Regions from separate parts of the Cupriavidus sp. HY129 genome, predicted to be linked through region 2. Evidence: predicted binding sites of a transcription regulator. Region 2 holds the regulator's gene; the other holds the start of a gene.
What was found. Region 2 encodes sigma-54, which starts transcription at its own class of promoters, with help from an activator protein. Its sites were predicted from a motif close to TGGCANGNAANCTGCTTT; they were not measured.

Region 1 (5,004 bases), on a different replicon from region 2:
TGGGCCGGCATCGGCGCCTGGAAGCCCGCCTGGCCGAAGCTGTCGCGAATCGTGCGGTTGGTATCGAAATAGACCTGCCAGTAGTGATCGGTATGGCAGTAGGGGCGGACGGCCAGGACCGGGCCAACCAGTGTGAATTCCAGGATCTCGACATCGACGGGCGGTTCGGTCAGCACGTTCGGAATGGCCGCGATCTTTTCCTTGAGCAAAGCCGTGGCGGCTGCCACGTCAGTCGACCCGGCAAGTTGCGCCTTCAAATCGACCCGGCGGAACGCATTGGCCGAGAAATTCTGGATCGTGTCGCTGAAGATCTTGTTGTTGCCGACGACCGTCATGACGTTGTCAGGCGTGTCTAGCGTGGTGGAGAACAGGCCGATCTCGCGCACCGTGCCGGTGACACCACCGACGGATACAAAATCTCCGACCTTGAACGGACGCAGGACCACCAGGAACGCGCCGGCCGCGAAGTTCGACATCAGGCCAGACCAGGCCATACCGATAGCAACACCGGCTGCGGCGATCAGTGCCGCGAACGTCGTAGTCTGGATGCCGAAGTAGCCGAGGATGCCGATGACCAGCACGACATTCAGCGTCACGGTAACGATCGAGCCAACGTAGCGCAGCAGCGTCGGGTCTACCTTTTGCCTGGCCAGCGAATTCTGGACCATGCGCACCACGAAATGAATCAGCCAGCGGCCGACCACCCAGAAGGCGAGGGCGGCAAGGATCTTGACGCCGAAAACAGTGGCATAGCCATAAATCACATCGCGGATGCTTTGCAACGAAGAAGTATCCATAGGGGCACGCTCCAATTCTTTATGGAAAAGTGAAAATCAGGCACTGCAGAATCTGCGCAAATCGGTGTGGATGGTGCCAGGGCTGCAAGACACGCCTGTGTCGGCGTTGCTTCGGGAGCCCAAGGGCATTATTGGGCGCGTCGAGATCAAAGTTCAAGTTAATCTTTGTGAACACAAAGTAAAACGGCCGGATGATTCCGGCCGTTTTATTTGGGGCGATTCGAGACTGCAAGCGTTTCGATTACCAGCTCGTTTCACGCTCCGGTGTGGCGGAGATGCGGTGCAGCGTCAGGTCGGCGCCGTTGTACTCCTCCTCGGCATCCAGGCGAATGCCGACGACCTTCTTCAGCGTGCCGTAGACCACGGTGCCGCCCACCAGGGCAATCACGATCCCCATGGTCGTGCCGATGAACTGGGCCACGATCGAGACGCCGCCAATGCCGCCAAGCGCGTGGCTGCCGAAGATGCCTGCGGCGATGCCGCCCCAGGCGCCGCACAGGCCGTGCAGGGGCCAGACACCAAGCACGTCGTCGATGTGCCACTTGTTCTGCGCCAGCGTAAACAGATGAACGAACAGCACGCCAGCAACCGCACCGGTAATCAGCGCGCCCAGCGGATGCATCAGGTCCGAGCCCGCGCAAACGGCGACCAGGCCTGCCAGGGGACCGTTATACGCAAAGCCGGGATCGTTGCGGCCGGCCCACCACGCGGCCAGCGTGCCACCCGCCATTGCCATCAGCGAGTTGATGGCGACAAGGCCGCTGATCTTGTCGACGGTCTGCGCGCTCATCACATTGAAGCCGAACCAGCCCACCGCCAGTACCCAGGCGCCCAGCGCGAGGAACGGAATATTCGAGGGCGGGTGCGCGCTGATGCGGCCATCCTTCTGATAGCGGCCGCGGCGCGCGCCCAGCAGCAGCACCGCCGGCAGCGCGATCCAGCCGCCGACAGCGTGGACCACCACCGAGCCGGCGAAATCATGGAACGGCGCACCGGTCACGGAGGCGATCCAGTCCTGGATGCCGAATCGGTTGTTCCACGCGATGCCTTCGAAGAAGGGGTAGACGAAACCGACCAGCACGAATGTAGCTGCCAGTTGCGGGTTAAATCGCGAGCGCTCGGCAATACCGCCCGAGATAATCGCCGGGATGGCCGCCGCAAATGTGGCCAGAAAGAAGAACTTCACCAGCTCATAGCCGCTTTTTTGCGCCAGTACATCTGCCCCGGACATGAATTGCACGCCGTAGGCGACCGTATAACCGATAAAAAAGTATGAAATCGTCGAGACCGCGAAATCGACCAGGATCTTGACCAGGGCATTGACCTGATTTTTCTTGCGGACGGTGCCAAGCTCCAGGAATGCGAACCCCGCGTGCATGGCTAGCACCAGGATTGCGCCAAGCAGGATGAACATTGCATCCGTACCGGTTTTCAAGTTGTCCATCGTTGCCCCATGCTCAAAATGGGAGCATGGGTATGCAAAAGCCGTTCCAGATCTGGGCATGAACGCCGAAAAACCGCGCAAACTCAGTGCGCGTGGCACTTGGATGGCGTTTCGGGCCACTCTGAGTCGTGGCATGCCAACGCCCAAAAAGAGGGAATGAGGTGCAAATGCGCCGTGATGGCGCACGTTGTGTTGTCAAAGCAGACCCGAAACGGTGCATTGCACCTGAACTGGGCGCTGTTGAGTCTGCGGGGGATTGGTACCTGGTAAATGGGGGGCGAGTGTTCCAGTGACGGGTACGGCAATTTCTCCGGGAATGTCAACGCGCGATATTCGGTATGCCGGACAGCCGCAAAAAGTGACGTTTCGATTCTCGGAATAGAGGGGGAGAACGCCCGCTAAGTCTTGCCACAGAACGATTTCCGGCAGTTTTCGTTGCATTGGTGCCACTGGGGATTGCCCAAGGCACAAAGGGCAGATTAGACTGCGCCGATCGGACTTCTGCCATGCGGTAAAAGTCCGGTGACGACGACCAACAAGGGAAATCAGCCATGAATAAAGGTGAACTGGTATCGGCCATCGCCGCGGAAGCAGAACTCAGCAACGCCGCCGCCGAGCGCGCGCTGAACGCTGCGCTGGACAGTATCAAGAAGGCAGTGGCCAAGGGCGACTCTGTCACTCTGGTGGGTTTTGGCAGCTTCAGCTCGGGCAAACGTGCTGCCCGCACCGGTCGTAATCCGCGCACCGGCGAAACGATCAAGATTCCTGCGGCCAAGACTGTGAAGTTTTCGGCAGGTCAGGGTTTCAAGGACGCTGTGAACAAGAAGAAGTAAGCACATCGCGTCTGAGAAGCAAAGAAAGCGGCCTGTGGGGCCGCTTTTCTTTTGTCGGAAGTTTCTTGCATGGCTGGGGTGGGCCGGGCTCCCATTCACGCACGCGGCGAGTTACACTGCCGGCGCCTGAATGCCCGAATCTGGATTTCCTGCGATGAACGATTTGTCCCACCAGCTTTCCATGACCGTGCTGATGACGCCGGACATGGCCAATTTCTCCGGCAATGTCCACGGCGGCACGATCCTGAAATACCTCGATATGGTGGCCTACGCCTGCGCCAGCCGCTATGCCGGCCGCTACGTGGTTACGCTGTCGGTGGACCAGGTGATGTTCCGCCAGCCGATCCACGTGGGCGAACTCGTGACGTTCCTGGCTGCCGTCAACTTTACGGGCCGCAGCTCGATGGAGATCGGTATCAAGGTCGTGACCGAGAATATCCGCAGCAAGGTCGTGCGCCATACCAATAGCTGCTACTTCACAATGGTCGCCGTCGACGACAATGGTGCGCCGGCCGAGGTGCCGCCGCTGCAGCCGCGTGACGAAGTGGAGCGCCAGCGTTTTGAAGCCGCCAAGCAGAGACGCGCGCTGCGCCAGGAAATGGAACGTCGCCACGACGAAATCAAGGGCGCTACGCCCTGACCCCGACATGACCAGACTTCGTATCGGCATGGCCGCGGGCCTTGCCTTCGGTATGCTTGCCTGCGCGGCACAGGCTGAAGAAATCGGCAGTGTTTCCACCAATTTCCGCATGACGGGATCGGACAAGGTCGTTATCGAGGCTTACGACGATCCGCAAGTCGACGGGGTGACCTGCTACGTCTCGCGCGCCCGGACCGGCGGCATCAAGGGCACGTTCGGCATGGCCGAAGATCCGCCAGAGGCGTCGATCGCCTGCCGCCAGGTGGGGCCGATCACGTTCAAGGGTCCGATGAAGGCGCAGGAGGATGTGTTCTCCGAGCGCATGTCGATCCTGTTCAAGACGCTGCACGTGGTGCGCGCGGTGGACCGCAAGCGCAATACGCTGGTTTATCTGACGTATTCGGATCGGATCGTGTCCGGCAGCCCGCAGAACTCGGTCACTGCCGTGCCGGTGCCGGCGGGGACGCCGATTCCGGTGAAGTGATATTCAGACACCGAGGTTTTCCCCCCCTCTCCCGCGTGAGGGAGGGGGGGCGTAACCTCAGACAATCAAGCCGCGAACAGCTTCCTGAGGTTCGACTTCAGGATTTTCCCGTTCGGATTCCGCGGCAGCATCTCCTCCAGCACGATCACGCGCACCGGCACCTTGAAGGCCGCCAGACGCGCGCGCACGAACTCCTGCAGCTCGGCCTCGGTTGCCTTCATGCCAGGCTTCAGGCTGACCACCGCGCCGGGTTCCTCCCCCAGCGTGCGGTGCGGAATGCCTACTACCGCCGCATCCATGATGGCCGGATGATCGTATAGCGTGCTTTCCACCTCGATGCAGTAGATGTTCTCGCCGCCACGGATCAGCATGTCCTTCATGCGGTCGACGATATAGAGGAATCCGTCCTCGTCGATACGCGCCACGTCGCCGGTGTGCAGCCATCCGTCGACGAAGGTCTTCGCGGTTGCCTCGGGCTTGTTCCAGTAGCTGTGGACCACATTGGCGCCGCGCACCAGCAACTCACCGACCTCGCCGGGCGGTAGTGCCCGGCCGAATCCGTCGTCGATCTTCATCTCGCAGATCGGCAGCGCCGGGCCGGCGCTGTCGGGACGATGGACGTATTCCTCGGCACTGTGGCTCGTGAACGTGGCCGACGTTTCCGTCATACCCCAGCCAATGCCCGGTGCGGCATGTGGGAATACCTCCTTGATCCGGCGCACGAGTTCTGGTGAGGCGGGGGCCCCACCGTAGTTCATGTTCTCGAGCGACGACAGATCGAACTCGCCGCGCTGAGGGTGCTCCAG
Region 2 (5,004 bases):
ATCTTTTCCTGCTGCGCGGTCGGGGCCTTGCCAGATTTTTCAGCGGCCGGGGCCGAGGCGCCCTGGGCGAACGCGCCCGTGGCGAACAGAGGGGTAACCAGCACGCACATCGCGATCAGTTTCTTCATGCTTCTCTCCTGGCTGTGGAAACACATCATGGCCGGACGCCGACCTTCAGGATGCAGCACGGCGGCTGGCGGTACCGGACTGGGCTCGATGCCCATTGAAGCACAAAACGGCGCGCGCCCAAAGCGCGTTGACGAGGGGAGGCCGGCCGCTTGTAAGCAATTGAAAGCGACGCCGGCGTTTCACAAAACCGCCGGAATTGTCTGATCAGAGCAGCCGACCCTGGCCGCGGGAAACCACGTCGGCCTGCATCGCTGCCCGCTGACGGTCCATGAAGTCGCGCAGGGTATCGATGCCACGCAGGCGCAGTATCGTATTGCGGACGGCGGCTTCCACCAGCACGGCAAGGTTTCGGCCAGCTGCCACCTGGATCTTCACCATGTGGATCGGGAGGCCAAGAACGTCGAGGTACTGGGAATCAAGCGGCAGGCGCTCGAATTCGCCGTCGTTGCGGCGCACCAATTGCACCACGAGCTTGAGCTTCATCTTCCGCCGCACGGCGGTCTCACCGAAGATCGTCTTGATGTCGAGCAGGCCCAGGCCGCGGACTTCAAGCAGGTTCTGCAGCAGCGGCGGGCAGCGGCCCTCAATGAAATCCGGGCCAAGCCGCACGAAATCGACGGCGTCGTCGGCCACCAGGCCATGTCCGCGCGAGATCAGTTCCAGGCCCAGTTCGCTCTTGCCAAGGCCCGACTCACCCATGATCAGCACGCCCATGCCGAGAATGTCGAGGAACACGCCGTGCATGGTGACGCGCGGCGCGGAGATGCGCGACAGGTACAGGCGGAGGTGGTCGATGACGGCCGCCGAGGATACCGGCGTCGTGAACAGCGGAGTCGACGAGCGCGTGCAGCGCAGTTCCAGATCGGGCGGCGGCTCCATGCCATCCGCCACCACCAGGAATGGCGGCTCGAGCAGGATCAGCTCGCCCATCTGACGTTTGCGGGGTTCGTCGTCGAGGCGCTGGTAGTAAAGGATCTCGGGTTTGCCGAGCACCTGAATCCGGTTCGGGTGGATGAGGTTCAGGTGGCCGACCAGATCGGCTGCCGATGTCGCCTCACGCGCGAATTCCACGTCGAAGGCTCGATCGGCCCCTTCCAGACCGGCGACCCAGGAGAGTTTGATGTCGGCTGCGTTGTCGTCGAAGATCGACTGGGAGGTGACGCCGGTGAGTTCCATGCGGGATGACTTTTCGGGAGGGGCTGTATCGCGGGTATCGCGTCAGGCTGCGCTGGCCTGCCGTCGTGTCAGGGGTGCCACTGGGTCAGTAATTCGTGGACCGCTTCGGGCGTGGGTAACGTGGCCAGTCCTTCGCGCATTTCCCGGTCCGACAACAACTGGGCGATTTCCGAAAGAATTTCCAGATGCTGCTGGGTGGCCTGCTCGGGCACAAGCAGGAAGATCAGCAGCGCCACCGGTTTGCCGTCGGGCGATTCGAACGGGATCGGCTCGGCCAGGCGCATGAAGGCAGCCAGGGGCTGTTTGAGTCCCTTGATGCGACCATGCGGAATGGCGACGCCGGCGCCAAGACCGGTGGACCCGAGCGATTCGCGCGCGAACAGGTTGTCGGTCACGGTGGCCCGGGCCACGCCATGGTTGTTCTCGAACAGGAGCCCGGCTTGCTCGAAGACCCGCTTCTTGCTGGTGACGGTGACGTCGAGATTAATGTTGCCGGGTGGCAGCAATTTGGCCAAACGATTCATGGGCGATGCACGAGGAGTCAGAAAGGCGAGCCGACGCACATGAGTCGTCCCGCTGCGTTGGGCAATTCAGGCTATTGAGCGCAAAAGGACGCCCGCATTGGAGCGTCCGGCCATTATAGAGCAGGGCCACTGCGCACTTGTGCGCTGCGGCGCCGGCGCCGCGAGTGGTGCCGCGAGCTTGCCGGTCGGATTGCCCACCCAGAAAACTGCACCCGCCGTCGCGCGATCTTTCGCCACGCGGAATGCCGGGCCGGTTGTCCGGGGCCGTCCTGTCTGTAGTTGTTGTATGGCGCAGCATACACCGAGCGGCGTCAGTTGCGAACACCCCCGGCTGACCAAATGTTGCAGGGCTGGTACTCAGGTAACGGGTGCGCCAGCGGCGCATCCGCATCGCGCCCATCAAAAAAGCCGCGCAGATGCGCGGCTTTGCTCTTCCTATCTATCCTCTCAGGGGCGACCTAGTGTCGCCGCCGACTTATTGTTGTTGTAGTTGTTCGGCAGCCATCTGGTACTTGACCGCTTCCCGGTCATGCCCTTGCACGCGGTCCTTGTAGCGGATCACCTGGCGGTCGAGCTTGTCGACCAGACAGTCGATTGCAGCATAAAGGTCTTCATGATGCGCTTCGACGAAGATGTCCTTGCCCTTGAGGTGCAGGTTGATTTCCGCGTACTGACGCTTGTCCTTTTCCTTGTGGTTGTCTACGGATAGCAGCACGCTTACGCCAATGACCTGATCGAAATGTCTGACAATTCGCTCCAGTTTCGTTTCCACATACTCACGCAGCGGCGGCGTGATGTCGAGGTGGTGTCCACTGATCTTGAAGTTCATAGCGCTTCTCCTTCTGAAAGAGCCGCACCAGGCAGGCGGTTGCGGCTCGGCTACAAAGTCTTGCGGAGATTGACTGCGGGGATCTTCAGCGCTTCGCGGTACTTGGCCACCGTGCGGCGTGCGACCACAAAGCCCTGTTCGCCCAGCAACTCGGCGATGCGGCTGTCGGAAAGGGGATTCCTGGGTTCTTCGGCTCCTATCAGTTGCTTGATCAGCGCGCGGATCGCCGTGGATGAGGCCGCGCCGCCAGTCTCCGTGGAGACGTGGCTACCAAAGAAGTACTTCAACTCGAAAGTACCCATCGGCGTGGCCATGTATTTATTCGTAGTCACCCGGGAAATGGTCGACTCGTGTAGACCCAGTGTATCGGCAATCTCCCGCAAAACCAAGGGGCGCATCGCGATTTCCCCGTGCGAGAAAAAGTTCTTTTGACGTTCCACAATTGCCTGCGCAACACGCAGGATCGTGTCGAAACGCTGCTGAATGTTCTTGATGAGCCACCGCGCCTCCTGGAGCTTCTGCTGCAGCCCGGCCGCGCCCGCTTCCCCTTTTGCACCGCGCAAAATCTGCGCATACATGTCGTTGATGCGCAGACGCGGCATCACGTCGGGATTGAGCTGCGCGATCCAGCTACTGCCACTCTTGCGCACGAACACATCCGGTACCACGAAGTCCGCTTCCGGACGGCTGTAGGCATGTCCGGGATACGGTGCGAGCGAGCGGATCAGATCGTGCGCGGCCTTAAGTGCAATTTCGTCAACCTGCAGGGCTTTCTTGAGCCGCGTGTAGTCACGCACGGCCAATAACTCCAGGTGGTGGTTGACGATCGATAATGCAAGGTCCCGCTGTGGATGCTGCAGACGGCGCAGTTGCAAGGTGAGGCATTCTGCGGCGTTGCGCGCACCTACGCCAGGAGGGTCGAAGCTCTGCAGCAGGGTCAGTATCGCCTGCACTTCATCGACTTCGAATTCGAGTTCCTTGGGTAGTTCCGAGCAGATCTCGTCGAGCGTTGCGCCCAGGTAGCCGTCGTCGTCCAGCGACTCGATCAGGAAGATGGCCAGGCCCTTGTCGCGCGTGGAGATCTTCAGCGGCGTGAGCTGTTCCATCAGGTACTCGCGCAGCGTGGGTTCCGCTTCGCGAAGCTGCATCGGCGTCTTCTCGTCCTCGTCGCCCTGAGGCCGGCGAGCGAAATCGTCCAGGCTCCAGTCGCTGCCGTAATCGTCACCCGAGCTGTCGCCGTAGCTGTCGTCTTCGCCGTTGGCGCCGTTCGCGCGATCGTCGCCATTACCTTGCGGTTCGGAAGATGCCGGAGCCGGGGCGCTTTGCACGTTGACCGACCCGTCCGCGGCCACGCGCAGCGGGCTTTCGATCCAGTCGTTCTCGCGTTCGAGCAGTGGATTCTCGGTCAGCGCCTGCTCGACTTCCTGTTGCAGCTCCAGTGTGGATAACTGCAGCAGCCGGATGGACTGCTGCAGTTGTGGAGTCAGAGCCAGATGCTGGGAAAGTCGAAGCTGAAGCGATGGTTTCATGCGACCTATTCTATGCGCATCTTCCCGTTGTTGGAACGGAAATTGCTATCACCTATCGCTGGCACTTCGTGATCGCCAACGGCTAGTTGACGAATGCTGCAAGGCGGCGTCGCGGCCGCTTGATCACATGCGGAAGTTTTCGCCCAGATAGACGCGTCGCACGGACTCGTTGGCGATGATTTCCTCGGGCTGTCCTTCGGCCAGCACGGTGCCTTCGCTGATGATGTATGCGTGGTCGCAGATGCCCAGCGTTTCCCGCACGTTGTGGTCGGTAATCAGCACGCCGATGTTGCGTGCCTTGAGGAAGCTGACGATGCGCTGGATCTCGCCCACGGCGATCGGGTCCACGCCCGCGAATGGTTCGTCGAGCAGGATGAAGCGCGGCGCTGACGCCAGCGCGCGCGCGATTTCCACGCGGCGGCGCTCGCCGCCCGACAGCGACAGCGCCGGGTTGTTGCGCAGGTGGGCGATCTGCAGGTCATCGAGCAGCGAGTCGAGCCGGCGATCGATTTCCTGCTTGGGCAGCGACTTGCCGTTGACCACCTGCAGTTCCAGCACCGCGCGGATGTTCTCCTCGACGTTGAGCTTGCGGAAGACCGAAGCTTCCTGCGGGAGATAGGACAGTCCCATGCGCGCGCGTTCGTGGATGGCCAGGCCGCTGATGTGCTGGCCATCGAGCACGATATCGCCTTCGTCCAGCGCGACCAGTCCGACGATCATGTAGAACGACGTGGTCTTGCCCGCGCCGTTCGGGCCGAGCAGGCCGACGACCTCGCCGCTTTTGACGTCGAGCGAGACGTCCTTGACCACGGTGCGC

Region 1: a site for sigma-54 is predicted at 2,273-2,290, ahead of K6G35_RS25645 (ammonium transporter). Genes of this name have one in related genera too.

What each region holds. Positions count from the first base shown of each region.
Region 1 covers NZ_CP083255.1:2,075,300-2,080,303, forward strand. The annotation lists gene K6G35_RS25640 (mechanosensitive ion channel family protein) at 1-797, opposite strand, end outside; gene K6G35_RS25645 (ammonium transporter) at 1,039-2,241, opposite strand; gene K6G35_RS25650 (HU family DNA-binding protein) at 2,793-3,074, shown strand; gene K6G35_RS25655 (acyl-CoA thioesterase) at 3,229-3,714, shown strand; gene K6G35_RS25660 (CreA family protein) at 3,722-4,198, shown strand; gene K6G35_RS25665 (class I adenylate-forming enzyme family protein) at 4,264-5,004, opposite strand, start outside.
Region 2 covers NZ_CP083254.1:316,483-321,486, forward strand. The annotation lists gene K6G35_RS01540 (PsiF family protein) at 1-128, opposite strand, end outside; gene hprK (HPr(Ser) kinase/phosphatase) at 334-1,305, opposite strand; gene K6G35_RS01550 (PTS sugar transporter subunit IIA) at 1,374-1,829, opposite strand; gene hpf (ribosome hibernation-promoting factor, HPF/YfiA family) at 2,305-2,658, opposite strand; gene K6G35_RS01560 (RNA polymerase factor sigma-54) at 2,709-4,187, opposite strand; gene lptB (LPS export ABC transporter ATP-binding protein) at 4,311-5,004, opposite strand, start outside.